4 regions of the Marinomonas posidonica IVIA-Po-181 genome follow, and region 1 is predicted to be linked to each of the others. Evidence: predicted binding sites of a transcription regulator. Region 1 holds the regulator's gene; each other region holds the start of a gene.
What was found. Region 1 encodes FNR, which switches genes on or off when oxygen is low (the NO sensors DNR and NnrR bind a similar motif). Its sites were predicted from a motif close to TTGATNTANATCAA; they were not measured.

Region 1 (5,071 bases):
AACATCCAAATTCAAATTGCCCAGAAAAAACAAGCCAAGCAACAGATATTGTATTTTCTTCATCATGAAGTCTCTGGTCAATCCGGTATTATTTATTGCCGATCACGTAATAAAACAGAAGAATTGTGCGCTTGGCTAAGCCATCTAGGCTTCAATAGCTTAACCTATCATGCTGCGATGAAAGATGAAGACAAACAACGAAACCATGCCACATTCTCTCGAGAAACAGGCACCATTATGGTCGCCACAACCGCATACGGCATGGGAATTGATTTACCTCAAATACGTTTCGTGATTCATATGGATATTCCTAACACTCCTGAAGCCTATTACCAGGAAATAGGTCGTGCAGGTCGTGATAATGAGCCAGCGAAAGCACTGCTCTTGTATGGGTTGCAAGATATGTTAAAAGCCCAACAACTGGTGAGCGATACGCCTGAGCAAGCGCGAGTGGAATTAGCAAAACTCACGCGCTTATTTCAGATATTGGAAAATCGGCAATGTCGTAAACTCAGTTTATTGGCGCATTTTGATGAGATATCGACACCATGTGGCATTTGTGATCGCTGTATTAGTAAGCAGGCAGAACATAATGCCACTATTGCCAGCCAGAAACTCTTGTCCTTAATCTATTACACCAAAGGCACTCAAGCTTTCTCTACTCTCATTCAAATTTTGCTCGGCAAAAGAACCAAAACAACCTCCAGCATTCAAGCTGAGAAATTGCCATTATTTGGAAAGGGTAAGGAGCTAACAGAAGCTCAATGGAAAACCGTTATTAGACACCTTTTGGCGTTTGAATACATTCAGCTAGTAGGAAACCACTCTTTCCTTATCCAGTTGAATGAAAAAGCCCGCCAAGTACTAAAGGGACAAAGTCAAGTCATTCTAGCAAACGACCATTATTACCCAAGGATGACGGAAGAAGAATTGATGAAAGATCATGCTAATTGGCACAAAGTAAAAACTTGGCTGTACAACCAACAAGAAATTAATATGACAGATGGACAATTACGAAAAATCTGTCAGCATAAACCGACAACAGCTGCCTCACTTAGTCGTTTGTCGGGTATTTCAATTGACGAAGTCAGTCGGTTCTCAGATTCTCTTTTAAGCCTTTTGCATGAAAAAAGCATTAACTAACCACTTTCTTGATGTTTGATTGTATGAATACCAATACGAGCATAGACTTAGAAATCCTTGAGCTGCAACACCAGGTTGAGCTCTGCTTTGAGCTTGCTGAAACGTTTTTCAATCATAAATTCCAACCTTCTCATTGTAATTTCAAACAAAAAGGGCGAGCCGCTGGCACCGCTCATTTACAGAAAAATGAACTTAGATTTAACCATTTTATGTATCAACAAGACCCAGTTGAATTTTTAAACACGGTCGTTCCTCATGAAGTGGCACATATTATCGTCTATCAAATTTACGGCACTTCAGTTCGCCCGCATGGTAAAGAATGGCAAGCCGTTATGAAAAAGGTGTATCAGCTTTCTCCTAACCGAACCCACACATTCGACTTACCCCCAACCAAAAACAGCTACCTATACGCTTGTACTTGTCGTCAGCATGAATTTACCAAGCGGCGTCATTCGCGTGCCCAAAAGGGGGTTGAATACATTTGCAAGCAATGCCATTCCTGTTTAACCTTCATCAAAGACATGCATCAGACAGAAAGCGCCACGTCAAACGACATGTAAATAATGGATTTTCATGCACATTTTATGCTTCTATTTCATTTTTGATGCGATGTTGCTGAGCTTATAGTAAAATGATCTTGTTTTATTTTTAGTGTGTGAATAATGGATTTAACAAATCGTCCCAAAGAAAAACTGGAGCTTAATAAGCTTCAAAAGCGTTTGAGAAGACAAACGGGCCAAGCCATTGCGGATTTCAATATGATTGAAGAAGGCGATAAGGTCATGGTCTGTCTTTCAGGCGGCAAAGACTCTTACACTATGTTGGAGATCTTAAGAAATTTACAAGCCAGCGCCCCCATTGATTTTTCAATTGTGGCGGTGAATTTGGACCAAAAACAACCCGGCTTCCCAGAACATATTTTGCCAGCCTACCTGAAAGAAACGGGGGTAGATTTTCATATATTGGAGCGTGATACTTACAGTATTGTGAAGGAAGTGGTGCCAGATGGTAAAACCACTTGTGGACTTTGCTCACGTCTACGCCGGGGTTCACTTTATGGATTTGCAGAAGAGATTGGTGCGACAAAAATTGCACTAGGGCATCATCGTGATGACATTCTAGAAACATTATTTTTGAATATGTTTTTTGGTGGACGTCTCAAATCTATGCCACCTAAACTATTAAGTGATGATGGCAAGCATGTAGTCATTCGTCCTCTCGCATATTGCAAAGAAAAGGATATTGAGGCTTTTTCCGAATTGAAAAACTACCCAATCATTCCATGTAACTTATGCGGTTCCCAGGAAAACTTACAACGCCAAGTAGTTAAAGACATGCTACAAAAATGGGAAAAAGACTATCCAGGCAGAACGGACACTATGTTCACTGCGATGCAAAATGTTGTACCTTCTCATTTAGCAGACACAGAACTTTTTGACTTTAAAGAGCTGAAGCAATCCCCATCAGCTTTTGATCGATTGAACATTATTTCACTATAGGATTTGAGAAATGAATTTGAATATTAAAACCGTTTTTTTAGCGTTTGGCCTTTTGGGTTCTACTATTGCAGGAGCATCTACGGCTGGAGTCAACTTAACAAACGAAACGGTTCAAGGTAATGTAAACCTAGATATGGGCTCTTTTGGAATTGGCGCTGGTCTATCTCACGATAAAGATGAATCCACTTCAACTGGTTATCTTGGCTTAAGTGTTCAAGATTCAGAAGGTGGCGGTGGACCACTAGAAATAGGTATTGGAGTGCGTTTATACGCAATAGATGCAGAGCTTGAAAATGACGATGATGAACTCTCTCTTGCCTTAACCCTAGGTGGCTGGTACCGCTATACATTGCAACAGGCGAATCGAATCAGCCTCTATGGTTCTGTTTATTATTCACCAGAAGTCCTTTCCTTTACCAACTTGAATCATATGTACACTTATGATTTCCGCTTAGAATATATGACCATGAGAAACGCCCGCGCTTATTTGAAGTATGGCAATACTGTCATTGTCTATGAAAATGGATCTCGTAAAGAAACAAACAAAGGCGTATCTATTGGTGCAACGGTTGATTTCTAACAAAGCTTAATGTCAAAAGAGACTAAACGCTTGTAATAAAAAAGGTGACCATAAGGTCACCTTTTTTATTTATGGAATCACTTATTATTCGCCGTCAAAAGCACAAAGACTGTAAACAGGCACATTACTGTCTCTCAACTTTTGGCTACCACCTAAGTCAGGTAAATCAATAATGGCAGCGACTTCTTTAATATCAGCACCTTGCTGAGTAAGGAGCTTTATCGCCGCAAATAAGGTACCACCAGTAGCAATGAGATCATCAAAAAGCAAAACATGATCGCCTTCTTTCACAGAGCCTTGTTGAATTTCAAGTTCCGCTTCGCCGTATTCCAATGCGTATTTCTGAGAAATTGTCTTACCTGGTAATTTTCCTTTCTTACGCACTAGAATAAGCGGCTTTTGCAGTTCATACGCTAGAACGGCCGCAATCAAAAAACCACGCGCATCAATGCAAGCAATGTGAGTGATATCAGAGTCAATATAGCGATGAATGTATGCATCCACAACCATCCTCATTCCTTTTGGGTCACTAAAAATCGGGGTGATATCCCGAAAACTAATACCTTCCTTTGGCCAGTCTTCTACCGTTTGAATGAGTGATTTGACATAAAAATCATCGTAGAGCATCTCTAAAATTGCCTCTGTATTAATCAAAAGTGTGCAATTTTATCACAATCATTGGCCACGCCAACGAGTTTTTGCATTTCTTCAAAATTAACAATCTCAATCTCTTTACCATCCACATGAATCAATTCATTTTTTTGAAAACGTGTGATGACACGACTAACAGTTTCGACCGCAAGACCAAGGTAATTACCAATCTCACCTCGAGACATGGACAATCGAAAAGACGAAGCAGAGTAACCACGACGTTTAAAGCGATTTGATAAGTTAAGTAGGAATGAGGCCACTTTTTCATCTGCATTTTTTTTCCCTAGCAAAACCATCATTTGCTGATCATCAGAGATCTTACGACTCATGATCTTGAAAATTTGATGTTTAAGTGAGGGGATTTGTGTAGATAGTTCTTCCAAATGACTAAATGGTATTTCACATACCGTCGTTGTTTCTAGTGCTTTTGCAGAAACAGGGTAGGTGCTTGAGTCAATCCCACTCAAACCAAGCAATTCACTCGGACAATAAAATCCAGTAATTTGCTCTTCACCTAATGAGGTGATGTTATAGGTTTTGAGCGTGCCTGAGCGAACGGCGTATAAAGAATCAAAACTATCACCCTGCCTAAATAAGAACTCGCCTTTTTTAAGAGGTTTCTTTCGCTCAATAATTTGATCTAATCGGTTGATGTCTTCATCCGCTAAAGCGATGGGCAAACACAATGCACTCAAACTGCAATTTTGGCATTGAGACGTTAGTTTACTGCTGAACCTTGGCTGCGTGTGTGTGATAGCCATGTATATTCTCCCTAATCCTGATCTAGATAACTTTAGAATATTTGATTGTCCCATTAAGGTATTTGTCAAAAACCATACAAATGCCACGTATTAACAACCTGCCGCGCCCTGTGACTTGAATCCCTGTCTTTTTTTGAGAACCGATAAACTCTAACATGCCATCATTAAGCATAGGTTGGAGCTTCTCAAGTTCATTTTCGAAATATTCGGAAAATCTAATGTTATATTGATTTTCAATCTTGTCAAAGTGTAATGAAAACTGGGATATTAAGGACATAATGACATCATGACGTATTTTGTCATCTGTATGGCTGATATAGCCTCTCGCAATGGCTAACTGACCCTTTTCTATACTGCCTTTATAATCAGTTAAATCTACATGGTTCTGCATATAAACACCATGCAGGTTACTGATACCAGAGACACCAAATGCCACC
Region 2 (5,071 bases), 610 kb from region 1:
TCGTAGTGCCCCACACATTCTGTGCATTTTTCAGGGGCAATTTGGTAGATCTTTGGCCCCATGCTAATGGCGTCATTAGGGCATTCTGGTTCACACATGTCGCAATTAATGCAGCGTTCATTGATCAACAAAGCCATCTTGTTACCTTTATGCTGTGGCTTGTTTGTGAGGCTGTCGGGTGGTTTGACCGTCTGGCAAATTGCGCAACAGTATGCCCATAGAAGCATCTATACCTTCCGGGCAGGGGAGACTGACAATGTGGCCGCTGCCTTTGGCGACGTCAATGTCTTGGTCTTTTTTATCCCACAGCTGAGTGAGGGTGAAGGTTAGGTTGCCTTGCGGTGTCATTAATTCCAATGAATCGCCCACACAGAAGCGATTTTTGACTTCCAGTGTCAGTTTGTTGTTTTGGCAAGATAAGACTTCGCCAACGAACTGCTGTTGATGGCTGACAGAATTGCCTGTTTCGTAGTTTTGCAAATCCACATGGCGATGGCGCTGCAAAAAGCCATCGGTGTAGCCGCGATTGGCAAGATTCTCTAAATTGTCCATCAATTGTGGGTTAAAGCCTTTTCCGCCCACTGCATCGTCGATGGCTTGGCGGTAGATTTGTGCGGTTCTGGCACAGTAATAGAAAGACTTGGTTCGGCCTTCGATTTTTAGTGAATGAACCCCCATTTTCACTAGGCGCTCTACGTGTTGAATCGCCCGTAAATCTTTTGAATTCATGATGTAGGTGCCATGCTCGTCTTCGAAAGCCGGCATGTATTCGTCTGGACGACCCTGTTCTTGCAGTAGGAAAAGTTGCTCTGTTGGCTCTTGAATTTGCACTGCTGAGTTGGCTGTTGCGATGATTTGTCCGCTGTCGTCTTGTGTGGCTGAGTGAGCATTGTACTGCCAGCGACAGGCGTTGGTACAAGCACCCTGGTTTGGATCGCGTTTGTTCATATAGCCAGACAGTAAGCAACGCCCCGAGTAAGCCATACATAACGCCCCATGGACGAAGACTTCCAGTTCCATTTCAGGTACTTTCATGCGGATCTCTTCGATTTCATCTAAGGACAATTCCCGGGACAAAATGACACGTGAGATGCCTTGTTGTTGCCAGAATTTCACAGTGGCCCAGTTCACCGCATTGGCTTGAACGGACAGATGGATTGCTTGATCAGGAAACGCCTCGCGAACCATCATAATAAGGCCAGGATCCGACATAATGAGTGCGTCGGGCTTGAGGTTCACAACTGGGGTTAAATCGTCAATATAGGTTTTCAGCTTGGCATTATGAGGCGCTATGTTGCTCACCACATAGAGTTTTTTCCCTAACTCATGGGCTTCATTGATGCCGATTTCAAGTTTTTCCAGATCAAACTCATTATTGCGCACTCGAAGGGAATACCTTGGTTGGCCCGCGTATACCGCATCGGCACCGTAAGCAAAAGCGTAGCGCATATTTTTTAACGAACCGGCTGGCGACAATAATTCTGGTGTAAACATAGTGACGGAACTCTGCAATAGAAAACGCGCGGAGTGTAACTTCCTTAAGGACGAACTCAAGTCGTTACGCCACCTTTATGAGACTATTCGTTAGTATTTTGACCTAGATCAAATGTCTGTTGCGGCATGTGGTGTGACCTAACAAAAAAAGCGGGCTTATAAGCCCGCTTTATGTTGGTTTTTATTGTCCCACTCTTATGTCGCTTGATTACACCTTAAAAGTCATAAGCGGCACTGACATAAACTCGGCGACGCTCGCCCACGAAGGAGCCAATTTTTTCGGTAAAACCACTGACCGCGTATTCTTTGTCAAACAGGTTTTTGACATTGACTTGGAACTTCCAGTCTTGCCAATGAGTTTGCCAAGACAAATCGTAAACCGTATAAGGTTTGACTTTTTGACCCTGACGGTTGATCTGACCACTCACGTAATCCGAGCCCAAGGCGATGGAAGACTGAATAGCTGGGAAGTCGTAGCGTGTCCAGGCGCCTAACTGATGATAAGGTGTGTTGGCAAAACGGTCACCATCGGCATATTGAATGCCGTCGTTTGCGTCCTTAACGACGGTATCGTTATAGGCGTAACTGACGTTGGCTACCCAACGTGGTGTAATGTCTGCCATGACGTCCAATTCGACGCCTTTACTACGGACTTTTCCTATGGCGACCAGCAGATCACTGTCGTTGGGATCCTCCTGTAAAATATTTTCACGGATGATGCGGTAAGCGGCCAAGTTGATGTTTAACTTATTATTAAGCCAGTAGCTGCGCACCCCAACTTCTAACTGACGGCTTTCTTCAGGGTCGAATGGACCACCCACACTGTCCTGTTGATCCTCTGCGTCTTGTGGTACAAAGCCTGTTGAAATGGAGGCGTAGGGCTTCCAAGTCTCATTGACATGATAGCTGGCACCAATGCGAGTGGAGTAACCAGTATCGTTATATTGCTTTTCACCATCACTGGATGTGTGATCTTGGTAGCTTTCTTCAAAGCGGTCAATACGGATGCCACTGAGTAAATTCAGTTTATCGGTTATCTGCCACTGGTCTTGGGCGTATACACCAAGACGATCTGAAGTTGTGGCCTCATCTGTTTTAAGGTGCATGGTGTAATCGCTGACATCGTCTTGACCATAGACAGGATCGGTCAGACTCAGATTGGACACACCATCCGCTGTTTTGCTGGCTCGGTAGTATAAAAAGCTATTTTCTTCATGGAGGTAGTCACTGCCAAACAGAACTGTGTGATCGCCCAGTTCGGCAATCAGATTACCGGCTAATGTGATGCCTTGACGAGTACGCACTTGGTCACGATATTGACGCTGAGTGGTGTCCATTACACCGTCACTGTCCGTGTCTAATAAGCCGACGACTTCGTGGTATTTTTGGGTTTCGGTATTCTCAAAATAGCGTAGAGCGACATTGCTTTCTAACCAGTCATTGATGCTGTGGTCAAGACGCGCTTGGAAGACTTGGGCATCCAACTCTTGGTAATCGGATTTCTCGTTGTTGTTCCATGAGGTATCGGCTAAGAAGTTGCCATCATCATCGGTTGGAATGCCACGTAAACGAGCACCGGAAATGTATTGGTGAATGTCTGTGTATTGCACCGTTAAGCTGTTGTCTTGATCAATGTCCCAAGCGTACCCAAGATCAATGATTTGGTTTTCTTCTTCCACATTGTTGCGGTAAGAATCTTGTCCATCGGAATAAAGGCCGACACGGTAGCGTTGTGACGCATCTTCGTTAGCTGGGCCTGATGACTCAATGCTGCCACTTAGGAAGTCTTTATTGCCGGCGGTGACTTGCAGGGTATTTTGCTGTTCATAGGTTGGCTTTTTCGTCACATAGTTGATCACGCCACCCGGCTCACCAGCACCATACACGGCACCAGAAGGGCCTTTTAGTACTTGAACTTGCTCTATGGTGAAGAGTTGTGGGATGGAGAAGCTTCCAAATGGATCGCCTTTTAAACCATCGTAAAGGATCTCATCTTGCGAGAAGCCACGTAAAGTTACGGTTGATACATTGTTTTGCGACATACCTGAAATCGAGCGATATAAGTCGGTAATCTGGCGAGCCGCTTGGTCTTCCATTAAGGTTTCCGTGACAACCTGAACCGATTGAGGTGTGTTGTCGATACTGGTCTCGGTTTTAGTGACCAGATTGGTTTCATCTTCTTTGTAGTAGGATAGAGCGCGGCCTTGCACTTCTAATGCCTGTAATTCAATTGTGCCATCATCCGTTGTTGCTTCTGCAAATGCGATACATGAGAACGTCAGAGCGCCACATGCCTGCATCATCAAAAAGGTTTTCTTAAACATGGTGAGGGTGTCTCTAGATCAGGGTTACAAAGTTTGGCATGATAATGATTATGAGAATGATTTACAATAAGTTTTGTAGGCGAATTCTGACACGTTATTGGCGGATTCTATTGGGCGTTGTCTTGTTTGTGAGTTATTGGGTCGGCTTTTGCGATTCGCTAGAGTATAAGTGGCTTAGCGTTAGAAGCGGGGAAATAAAAGAGCGCTGAACAAAACAGCGAGCCAGAGAGGCTCGCTTTTCCAATGTTAGCAGGCTTGTAAGGATAAGGCTTTTTCGGCTGCCGCTCTACTGGCTCTGATATAACCTTGTAATGTGTCTTTGAGCTGTAGGCGTTGTTTTTTAAGAGTTTCTTCTGCATACGTCGTGGAAGGGATCAATTCGTGTTCCATCTTTTCGATCTCATGGGTCAGGTGATTGTATTCATCAAATAACTTTTTGAAATGCGCATCTTCCATTTTTAAGCAATGGATATCGTCTTTGTATTCTGGAAATTCATTTACTAAGTTGTGATCTGAAATTGGCATAGTGTCCTCCGATCTGCATTAACCAAAATTTAGGAAGAAGCGAACAAGTCCACACTGGCTAGGGTTACGGCTTCGGCAACTACTCCTGCGTTGCTCTAACCTCCTACATCCATTAGGGGTCAGCGAGTGTTTTTCTGAATGAGACTGCTCTCTTCTATCCGAGGTAAGTTTTACTGTCCAATATGGAACATATTGGCAAGAAGCTTAACAAAGAATAAAGAAAGCTTAGACTACGTCCTTTAGGTCTTCCAGAGAAATGGCGTTTTTTTGTTAAGAGTAATTGCAAGGTATTAACATTCCTACGCACTCTTACTTTAAATAGGCGGTTTCTCCAGTAAGACTGAAGTTCAGAAGATTGATTCGTACCTTCCTTAAAAGCTTATTGATAGATTAGCTTAGTAAGGAAAAATACTCTTGACCCTTATCAGCTTTTCTTTCCTTAACTTTCTTATCTTAACGAATGGCAATAATCCTAGACGATAATTTTGTATTTTCAATGATGGCGTTCGCAAGTAAAACACTTGTATTTCGACTTGACGGGTTTTGCGAGAGCCCTTGCCCGTTGTGTTTCAACGGGCAAAAGAGACATCTCAAAGAGGTGAGGCTGAAAACGTGATGAATTAAAAGTTTAATTCCACTCGTGGTTGGCTGTTTTTGGACAAGTCCATTTCTGGCGAGCAAAGCAGAATGCGGGAAGAGCGAATTCCTGATGCCACTAGGTAGTCTTT
Region 3 (5,071 bases), 1.5 Mb from region 1:
TTAGGCGCTTCTGGCTGGCAACTCTTCCGTCGCGTCACCTTACCGAATATAAAATGGGCGCTCATTTATGGTGTCATTCTAACCAATGCCCGTGCGGTGGGTGAATTTGGTGCTGTCTCTGTGGTGTCGGGTAATATTCGTGGTGAAACCAACACCTTACCACTGCATGTGCAACTGCAATATGAGGATTACCAAGCGGCCGCGGCGTTTGCCAGCGCTTCTTTATTAGCCTTGATTGCTTTGATCACGTTATTGTTTAAAGCTTACATTGAATGGCGCCAAGAAAAACTTATGCGACATGAATCAGACCAAGAAAAGCAGGTAGCAAAATGAGCATTCTGATTGAAAATATTTCCAAACACTTTGGCTCATTTCAGGCCTTATCGCCCTTGTCATTAGACATTAATGAAGGCGAAATGATTGGTCTACTGGGTCCATCCGGTTCTGGTAAAACCACCCTATTACGCATCATTGCAGGATTGGAAGGCGCAGATTCAGGTCGAATTCAGTTTGGTGACCGCGATGTCACCAATCTACATGTTCGTGACCGTCGTGTAGGGTTTGTGTTTCAGAACTATGCCCTGTTCCGTCATATGACTGTGGCCGATAATGTAGCCTTTGGCTTAGAAGTGTTACCCAAGTCAAAGCGTCCTGATGCCGCCACCATTCGTAAACGCGTCATGCATTTACTCGATATGGTTCAGCTTGGCCACCTAGCACAACGCTTCCCATCTCAATTATCTGGAGGTCAAAAGCAACGTATTGCTTTGGCCAGAGCATTGGCCACACAACCAGAGGTGCTGCTGTTAGATGAACCTTTTGGTGCCTTGGATGCCAAAGTGCGTAAAGAACTACGCCGCTGGCTACGTGGTTTACATGATGAGTTAGGATTTACTAGCGTGTTTGTTACCCACGATCAAGAAGAAGCCCTAGAGTTGTCGGATCGAGTCGTGGTGATGAGTAATGGTCATATTGAACAAATTGATCAACCAGGCGATCTATATGCCTCACCAAACAGCCGTTTTGTGTTTGATTTCTTAGGCAATGCTAACGTTTTTGATGCGCAATTTAACAACGAGAAATGGCAAAACGGTGTGGCCAGTCTTCAGTTACCAGATGAGGCACCACAAAAAGCAGGGCAAATATATCTACGCTCGCATGAATTCCATGTTTCTTCAGTCGCCACCGAATACGCTTCATTACCACTGAAAGTCATCGCCATAAACCTTATTGGCGCTGAAGTAAGATTGGAGCTTGACCCAATTGATTGGCACTGCGACAACATCTGGGAAGTGGATTTGCCTCACAAAGCCTTTGATAAGCATTGCTTTGAAAAAGGCCAAACTGTCTTTGTTACGCCAAAAGCAGGTTACTTCTTCGCCAATGGTCAGGAAACATCACAACCCGTATACTGGTAATGTTAAAGATGGTTTCACTCTAGGTCGTAATGCAAGCGGCTATTTTTGATATGGACAGATTGTTCATTCATTCTGAACCCTTTTGGAAGCAGGCAGAATATGACGTTTTTCCTTTCTGAGGTGCACCAATAACGCCTCAGAAAACCGACCTGCGTTAAGAGTAATTGAAAGGTATTAACCTTCCTGCTCACTCTTGCCCTGATAGACCATTTCTCTGATAAGACTGACGTTCAGCAGACTTATTGCACCTTCCCTAGGCGTCATCATTTCATAGAGTCTTCTTTATGTCGCTCTTAGTCATGATGACGACACTGATAATCCATATAATTTTTTGTATTTCATATAGCCTTAGAAAATATATGATTGAAAAAAGTGGTCATCAATATTTTATATATTTCCAGGGACGACATCATTTGGACAATTTTGTTTTATCTCAATGCCTATTAATTTTTACTATTTTTTTTGACTTAATATCCTTTCAATTCAAAAAAAGAAAAATCATAGTTTTTTGTTTTTTCCTAGCCGCTGCATTCAACGCCACTCATTTTTACCTTCTGGAACAGCCAACTGCGGCTTGGCTAATGTTTATGGGAAGCGTTCGATATTTTGTAAGTATCTTTTTTCCATCAAGAAAAGTAGCCATTCCTTTTTTGATCATACCAATTGCTGTGTTATTTTTAACCTTTACAGGCATCGCAAGTATTCTTGCTTGCTTAGGGTCAATGATTAAAACCTCTGCCGTTTTTTGCAAACATGATAAGAAACTAAGACAATTCATGATGGTTGGAACGGTTTTCTGGATTATTAATAATGCCATTGTTCACTCACCACTAGGCGTTCTCATGGAAGTGCTTTTTCTTACAAGTAATCTGATTGCATATTATCGATATTATATTAATCGTACTCTTTAAAAACGAACAACCCTTTATTGAAAGCACCATTTTATAAGTGCATCAAACTACGAATATGACAAAAGGCAGCACGTCCTAAGGCATCAATGTTATAGCCGCCTTCCAACACAGAAACAATACGACCATCACAATGGCGTTCTGCCGCATCACACAACTGTTCAGTGATCCAAGTGTAATCGGCTTCATCCAACCTTAATTGTCCCATTGGATCTTCTTTATGCGCATCAAAGCCTGCTGAGATCATGATCAACTGTGGTTTGAAGTCATTCAGTGCAGGCATTAATTGATCCATTATGACTTGCCGGAAAGCTGCGCTCCCTGATCCAGCCTCAAGAGGCATGTGCAGAATATTGTCATGGGACGCTCCAGGGTCACTGTAAGGGTAAAAAGGATGCTGATAGCTCGAAGCATAGAGCACCTTTTGATCTTGCTTGAAGATGTCCTCTGTACCATTACCATGATGGACGTCAAAGTCCACAATGGCGACTCGCTCTAAACCATATTGAGCGGTAGCGTACCTCGTCCCCACGGCAATGTTATTAAACACACAAAAGCCCATCGCTTTATCAAACTCAGCATGATGACCTGGCGGACGAACGGCACAAAACGCATTATCGACTTGTTGCGTCATCACCAAATCCACCGCTTTCACCACGGCGCCCGCTGCATACAAAGACGCCTCTAATGTATGTGGCATCATAATCGTCTCAGCTTCCAGTTCTACATGCCCTTCCTCAGGTGCACGAGCAAAAATCGAGTCCACATAATCTGGCTGATGAGCCGCCACTAACTGCTCTCGAGTAGCCATTGGCGCTTCTATATGGCGTAAGAAGTCCATCAACTGACCATTAATCAGACGATTCTGAATGGCACCCAGACGTTGTGGTGATTCTGGATGATCTGCGCCCATGTTGTGTTTATCACAATGAAAATGCGTTACGTAGGCCGTCGTCATGTGAATCCAAAATAAAATGATTATGTTTAAGATGATCTTGCGGTATATCAAGCCACATTACCGTCAAAACCGTCTACCCTACCATAGTCTACAATTCTTACTTTGAGTATGTATGCTATTGTTTAGGGAAGTTACGAACAAGTCCACTGACAACAGCAACGATTACTAGATTGCGAATGCCACACACATGTGGGAGTCAGCGTATACTTGTTTCGAATTAGACAGGCTCTCTTCTATTTCGAAGCAAGTTTCACCGACCAATATTGAACATTTAGGCAAGGAGACAACCCCGTGAGTCAACACGCATTGCAACCCCTTCTTGCTCCTAAATCCATGGCCATACTAACCGGAGACGACTCAGATAATGCACTATTGTTCGCATTATTAAACTCATTAGGCAAATCTCCAAAGTCCTGTCCCGTTTATTTAGTAGGTGTAAAACCGAGCCGGTCTTATGATTTCCCTCATTGCGCGTCTTTAGATGAACTAAATGCGCCCGTCGACCTTGCAGTATTGGTCGGCCTTTATCCTAATACCAGCATGCAAGACATTATCGCCGCCTGTGGTAAAGCCAATATTCATTCTCTACTAATGCTGTCTTGGACAGACACCTCAACAGACGAACTCACAGAGGCCCTTCGAGAGCATAATGTTCGTCTACTCGGACCCAACAGTTTTGGTGTATGTCGGCCCAAACAAGGAGTGTTTGCATGGCTAGGCTTAACCCAGCCTTTGACTGGCAAGCTTGCCCTTATGTCACAATCGGGTACAGTGGCCAGTGCTTTAGTGGACTGGGCTAGCTGGCAAGGCATTGGCTTCTCACAAGTCGTCGCCATGGGGTCCCCTGTTGATGTGATGCCATCACAGGTCTTGGACTACTTATCTCGGGATTTCGACAGCCAAGCCATCTTGATGTACCTTCAGAAAATAGGGCGTCCGACACGCTTTCTCAGTAGCTTAAGAGCAACAGGTCGAAGCAAGCCTGTTGCTGTGGTCGCCGAGCATGCTATTGGCGCAGATCAACGTGTCTTGGATGCGGCCCTTAGTCGTACCGGTGCCGTCCGTGGTAGACGTTTAAACGATCTGATTGCTGCCGCTTCGGTGATGACCAATGCAAGGCGAGTTAAAGAAGGCTCTCTACTCATCATAGGGAACGGCGCTGGTCCTGGAGAATTAGCGGCCCAGCGAGCCATGGAATTAGGCATTGATCTGCTGACACCAGAAGGGCCACTCCAGCAACAACTCGAGCAAACCATGGCGGGGCGTGGTGGCATTGGCACCGTCACCACCGTATGGGCCAGTAGCGCAACCGATCTGTTTATTAATCTCGCTGCAGATGCTCTCAATAATGAGGCCTGTGGGGCGGTATTGCTCACCTTGAGCCCAACCGCTTTGATCGACATTGATTCACTTTATGAGCTGATTACGCAACTGCATCGTCAACAGAAAAAGCTGGTCATGGTCTGTTTGCTTGGTGGTGGAGGCATGACAAAAATGCGAACGCGTATTAATGAAGCGGGCATTCCGACCTTTAGAACCCCCGAAACTGCGATCGAAGGCTTTCAATTTCTCGTCCAATTTCAACGCAACCAACTGTTGGCAAAACAAGCCGCCGACAGCCACGCTTTTCGTTTTCAAATAGACGTGAATCAAGCCAGTAAGCAACTCACAAAACTCCACAAACGACAGTCGTCAAGTTTGGGGTTAGACGATCTCAAAGACATCTTTGAACTATTTCATATTCGACTAACAACACGAAGACAGGCCCACCACCTGCTGGCTGCGCC
Region 4 (5,071 bases), 110 kb from region 1:
TGAACTTGTGGATTCGGTTTGGCAAAACGCGTTGCAAGAGAAAGGCTTTGGAAGTGACTTAGATTGGCAATCTGCTTGCCTGTCCGAGGCTGAATTTACCTTGCTGCAACAGCTTTCTAGCGATTTAAAGGACGCCATAACCCGCCAAACCGCCTTGCTAAAACAATCGGAACAAGCGTGTCTTGAGCATGCTCAATCCAAGCCTAAAAATGATCCGCTTGATAGTATCGCGCTTGATGAGCTAGTGGCTTCGGTGGAGCGTATTGAAAGTCAGCAACAACAGTTGAATCGCAGCTTGGGAGAGGTTTCTCAGAAAATACGTGAAGAAGTGCAACGACGTGAGCAAGCGCAAGCGTCCGCAGAGGAACTCAATGCTTTACGTGAAGAGTTGGTACATCTTGATCGATTGAATCATTTAATTGGTTCGGCTGATGGTGCTAAGTTCCGTCGCTTTGCGCAAAGTCTAACACTGGATCATCTGGTGTATTTAGCCAATCAGCATTTGGTTATTTTGCATCGTCGTTATCAGTTGAAAAGACAAGCAGAGGCCTTGTCCTTGGCGGTGGTGGATACTTGGCAAGCGGATGTTTCTCGCGATACTAAGACCTTGTCGGGTGGGGAGTCTTTCTTGGTGAGTCTGGCTTTGGCTTTGGCGCTGTCGGATTTGGTGTCTCATAAAACCAGTATTGATTCATTGTTTCTTGATGAAGGCTTTGGCACCTTGGACAGCGAAACCTTGGAATCGGCCTTGGACGCCTTGGACAATTTGCATTCATCAGGAAAAACCATTGGCATAATCAGTCACATTAGTGCGTTGAAAGAACGAATTCCTGTGCAAATTAAGTTAACGAAACAAAGTGGTTTGGGGGTGAGTCGATTAGCGTCAGAATTTGCCGTCACAGATTGATTATCTATGGTGCAAAAGTTTTCCCCAGATTAATGGGAACAAGTATGTAAGTAACTTGTAAAATATCAATAGAATCATAACGTTAAAAGATCGCTCATTATTGAGCACACAAGCCACATGAGGCACTATAAGGGAGCAAGTGATCGTGTTTCTTTATTGTAATTTGCGTTTCTTTCGTCTGTGGCCTTGGTAGAATGCTGCGCTATCAAGGTCATGCTGTATTTTTTGCGTATGTGGCCATGTTTAGACTGTTAAATAAGGATACTGTAGATGACTGATTCTGGCTTCCAATTAAAAGGAAGTGTGGTTACTACTATTTTATTGGAGATTCACTCGTTTTCATTAGAGGGAATCGTCATTCAATTAGAGAAAAAAATTGCGCAAGTACCAAACTTCTTTAATCAGGCACCGATCATAATTGATCTGTCAAAGATGAAGCGCGGTATTCGCATTGATGAATTTGAAGCATTGATACAAGCCATTTCGCCACTTGGATTAAGTGTCATAGGTTGGCGCTGTGATCCTGATGCTCTGCCGGTATGGCATGCTCAAGTATCGATCGCTTTATTGCCTGCCAGTAAAGCTCGTGCGATTAATATGGCACCAATAACCTCAACCGATGTCAGTCCAGATGTCGTAGTAAAAACGATCGTTGAAGAAAAGTTGGTTCCACAAGCGACAAAAGTGATTACTAAACCCATTCGTTCAGGTCAGCAAGTGTACGCGGAAGGGGATTTGATTGTGCTAACGCAAGTCAGTGCCGGTGCTGAAGTGTTGGCTGATGGCAATATCCATGTTTATGGTGCTTTGCGTGGCCGTGCTTTAGCTGGCGTCAAAGGAGATTCAGCAGCGCGAATTTTTTGTAAAAGTATGGAAGCCGAGCTGGTTTCTGTTGCGGGTAATTTTATGCTGAGTGATGCATTGCAGAAGATCGTTTGGAAAGACAGTGCTCAAGTGTATTTAACGGACGAACAATTAGAAGTGGTTCCGTTGTAGTTTTATAGATTAATTAAAATGGCTTATTTCGAGTCATTGGAGGATAAAGCATTGGCAAAGATTATTGTCGTTACCTCAGGTAAGGGTGGTGTTGGAAAAACAACGTCGAGTGCAGCAATTGGTACTGGCATTGCAATGAAAGGGCATAAAACTGTCATCATAGATTTTGATGTGGGTTTACGCAATCTTGATTTGATTATGGGCTGTGAACGCCGAGTGGTGTATGACTTTGTGAATGTCATCAATAAAGAAGCGACGCTGTCACAGGCATTGATTAAAGATAAGCGTACCAAAGGCTTATTTATTCTGCCTGCGTCACAAACCAGAGATAAAGACGCGTTGACAATCGAAGGGGTTCAAGGCGTTCTAGAAGAGCTTTCTAAAGAGTTTGATTACATTATTTGTGATTCCCCTGCAGGTATTGAGAAAGGGGCTCAGATGGCTTTGTATTTTGCTGACGTTGCGATCGTCGTAACGAATCCAGAAGTGTCTTCGGTGCGAGATTCGGATCGTATTTTGGGGATCTTGCAAAGTAAGTCGAAACGTGCGGAAGAGGGTAAAGAGCCAATCGAAGAGCATCTTCTTTTAACTCGTTATCATCCAGAACGTGTTGCGCAGGGTGAGATGCTGAGTGTGTCGGACGTGGAAGATATTCTGGCCATTCCATTATTAGGCGTTGTTCCAGAGTCCGAAGCCGTTTTGAAGGCATCGAACCAAGGTACACCGGTAATTTTAGAGACTGACGCTGAGGCAGGCATGGCGTATACCGATGCTGTTGATCGCTTAATGGGAGAAGAAAAACCATTACGCTTTTTGGACGTTCAAAAGAAAGGCTTTATTAAGCGCCTGTTAGGAGGTTAGTGTGGGTATTTTTGATTATTTTAAAAGCAAAGCTGAGCCAAGCTCAGCTTCTGTAGCAAAAGACAGACTGCAAATAATCGTCGCGCATGAACGCACTAAACGACAGCAGCCTGATTATTTGCCGCAAATGCAGCAAGAAATTATCGATGTCATTCGAAAGTATGTGCAAATTGGCAGTGAAGATGTGCAGATTCAGTTAGACAATACGGATGAATGTTCTGTTTTAGAATTAAATGTGACCCTTCCTGAACAATAATACGTATTCATTTTAGGTTGGCCTAGGAGGCATTTATCACTTTGTTTGATATACATCGTGGTAAGTGCTTCGATAGGGCGAAATTAAGTAATAATGATTGTCATTATTTTACTGAGTTTTGTCTTGGGTGTATCATGCCTTTCAAAGTGAAAACAAAATGCTGAGTAGTCAATGATTTTTCGAATTTCTTTGGGCATAACTGCCGCTATTTTATTGGCTGCTTGCAGTGAGCCAAGCCAAGTTGTCAGTCAAACTAAAGTGGTTAAGCAGGTTAAAACGCCTCAGCATAAGGCGTCTAAAGAGTTGCCTATCCCTGTGTCAGATCCAAAAGCCTTGTTGGGATCACAGTTATTTTTTGATACCAATTTATCAAAAGAGCGAAATCAATCTTGTGCAACATGTCATGCAATCGCCACGGCGTTTGTTGATAAGCGCATTGAGGCTTTAGAGGGTGCGGTATCCTTGGGCAGTGATGGTCATTCAATGGGTGGCCGTAATGCTCCAACGGCGGGTTATGCTGCCTTTTCCCCGGCTTTTCATCAAATGTCTAACGGCGAATACCGTGGTGGACAGTTCTTGGATGGCCGAGCTTCAGGATTGGTGGAACAAGCTCAAGGCCCATTCGTAAATCCGGCTGAAATGGCTTTGCCAAATGGTGATGCTGTTGTTCAGAGGGTGAAAGAAAGCCCTCAATATCTACAGTCCTTCAATGCCTTATATGGTGAAGGGGTCTTGGATGATCCTAAAGCGGGCTATGATGCCATTGCTGATGCCATCGCTAGCTTTGAGAAAACCGAACTCTTTATGCCATTCGATTCAAAATATGATAGAGCGTTACGTGGAGAAGTGACATTGACGCCGCAGGAAGAATTGGGAAAGACCTTATTTTTCTCACAACAGTTTACCAACTGTAATGCTTGTCACCAATTGAATAGCTCACCCTTAAATCAGCAAGAAACCTTTACAAATTACGAATACCGAAATATTGGTGTGCCTGCGAATCCGGCCTTAGTTGCGCAGAACGGCGGTGCCATTGACCGTGGGTTATTGGATAACCCTGATATCAATGATCCTAAGCAAGCGGGTAAGTTCAAAGTTCCTTCTTTGCGAAACGTCGCGGTGACAGGGCCCTATATGCATAATGGGGTGTTTAAAGATCTGCGTACTGTGGTGTTGTTCTATGACAAATATAACAATCCAACGCGTACGATTAATCCAGAAACTGGAAAGCCTTGGGCAGAACCGGAAGTGGCGGACAATATTGACTTTGTCGAGTTGGAAAAAGGTCCAGCGCTTCCTGATCAGCGAGTTGATGCGATTGTGGCTTTCTTGCAGACACTGACCGATCAACGCTATGAGTCTCTATTGGAAGGCTCCAGTGCTGCTGAAAATTAGCTTTTAAATTAACGCTCTTCTTGTTTTCATTGATAAAACTGGTCTGATGGCCAGTTTTTTGTTTTCATGGGTACTTTCTTTTTCCTAAGAAGGATGTGAATGATGAAATATATGTCATTAGGGCGAACGGGGTTAGAGGTTTCAAGGGTTTGTTTGGGGACTATGACCTGGGGAACTCAAAACACGCAAGCGGATGCAGATGAGCAGATTGAATATGCTTTAGATAACGGCGTTAACTTTATGGATACGGCAGAGATGTACTCTGTGCCTCCGTCACCACAGACTTACGGTAAAACTGAAACCATTATTGGTGATTGGTTATCTCGACATCCTTCTAAGCGTGATGATTTTGTTTTGGCTACCAAAATAGCTGGGCCGGGATTGAGTTATGTGCGTGATGGTGGTCCTATTACTGGACAGGCTGTGATTGATGCAGTGGATGCTTCATTAAAGCGGCTGCAGACAGATTACATCGATTTATATCAATTGCACTGGCCTAACCGTGTGTCTCCTCATTTTGCCAAACACTTTCCAAACCGGATTCGTTTTACGAATGTGGATGGTGCAGAGCACTCTAATCAGATGTTGGATATTTTGCAGGGCATCGATGCGTGTGTAAAAGCAGGCAAGATTCGCCATTTTGGTTTGTCTGACGA

Region 2: the regulator FNR is predicted to act here: its motif matches at 1,593-1,606, upstream of trhP (prephenate-dependent tRNA uridine(34) hydroxylase TrhP).
Region 3: the regulator FNR is predicted to act here: its motif matches at 3,322-3,335, upstream of MAR181_RS01620 (histone deacetylase family protein).
Region 4: the regulator FNR is predicted to act here: its motif matches at 3,066-3,079, upstream of MAR181_RS08285 (cytochrome-c peroxidase).

Annotation. Positions count from the first base shown of each region.
Region 1 is NC_015559.1:1,869,144-1,874,214, reverse strand. It holds gene MAR181_RS08830 (RecQ family ATP-dependent DNA helicase) at 1-1,143, shown strand, start outside; gene MAR181_RS08825 (SprT family zinc-dependent metalloprotease) at 1,167-1,703, shown strand; gene ttcA (tRNA 2-thiocytidine(32) synthetase TtcA) at 1,806-2,642, shown strand; gene MAR181_RS08815 (YfaZ family outer membrane protein) at 2,653-3,222, shown strand; gene MAR181_RS08810 (adenine phosphoribosyltransferase) at 3,307-3,849, opposite strand; gene fnr (fumarate/nitrate reduction transcriptional regulator Fnr) at 3,873-4,634, opposite strand; gene hemN (oxygen-independent coproporphyrinogen III oxidase) at 4,657-5,071, opposite strand, start outside.
Region 2 is NC_015559.1:2,479,726-2,484,796, reverse strand. It holds gene MAR181_RS11515 (YfhL family 4Fe-4S dicluster ferredoxin) at 1-137, opposite strand, end outside; gene trhP (prephenate-dependent tRNA uridine(34) hydroxylase TrhP) at 148-1,494, opposite strand; gene MAR181_RS11505 (TonB-dependent siderophore receptor) at 1,710-3,818, opposite strand; gene MAR181_RS11500 (HP1242/YdcH family protein) at 4,065-4,343, opposite strand; gene MAR181_RS11495 (DUF748 domain-containing protein) at 4,964-5,071, opposite strand, start outside.
Region 3 is NC_015559.1:367,253-372,323, reverse strand. It holds gene cysW (sulfate ABC transporter permease subunit CysW) at 1-333, shown strand, start outside; gene MAR181_RS01630 (sulfate/molybdate ABC transporter ATP-binding protein) at 330-1,418, shown strand; gene MAR181_RS01625 (YgjV family protein) at 1,778-2,329, shown strand; gene MAR181_RS01620 (histone deacetylase family protein) at 2,361-3,284, opposite strand; gene MAR181_RS01615 (bifunctional acetate--CoA ligase family protein/GNAT family N-acetyltransferase) at 3,576-5,071, shown strand, end outside.
Region 4 is NC_015559.1:1,759,782-1,764,852, forward strand. It holds gene MAR181_RS08265 (AAA family ATPase) at 1-907, shown strand, start outside; gene minC (septum site-determining protein MinC) at 1,178-1,903, shown strand; gene minD (septum site-determining protein MinD) at 1,955-2,764, shown strand; gene minE (cell division topological specificity factor MinE) at 2,766-3,020, shown strand; gene MAR181_RS08285 (cytochrome-c peroxidase) at 3,192-4,415, shown strand; gene MAR181_RS08290 (aldo/keto reductase) at 4,515-5,071, shown strand, end outside.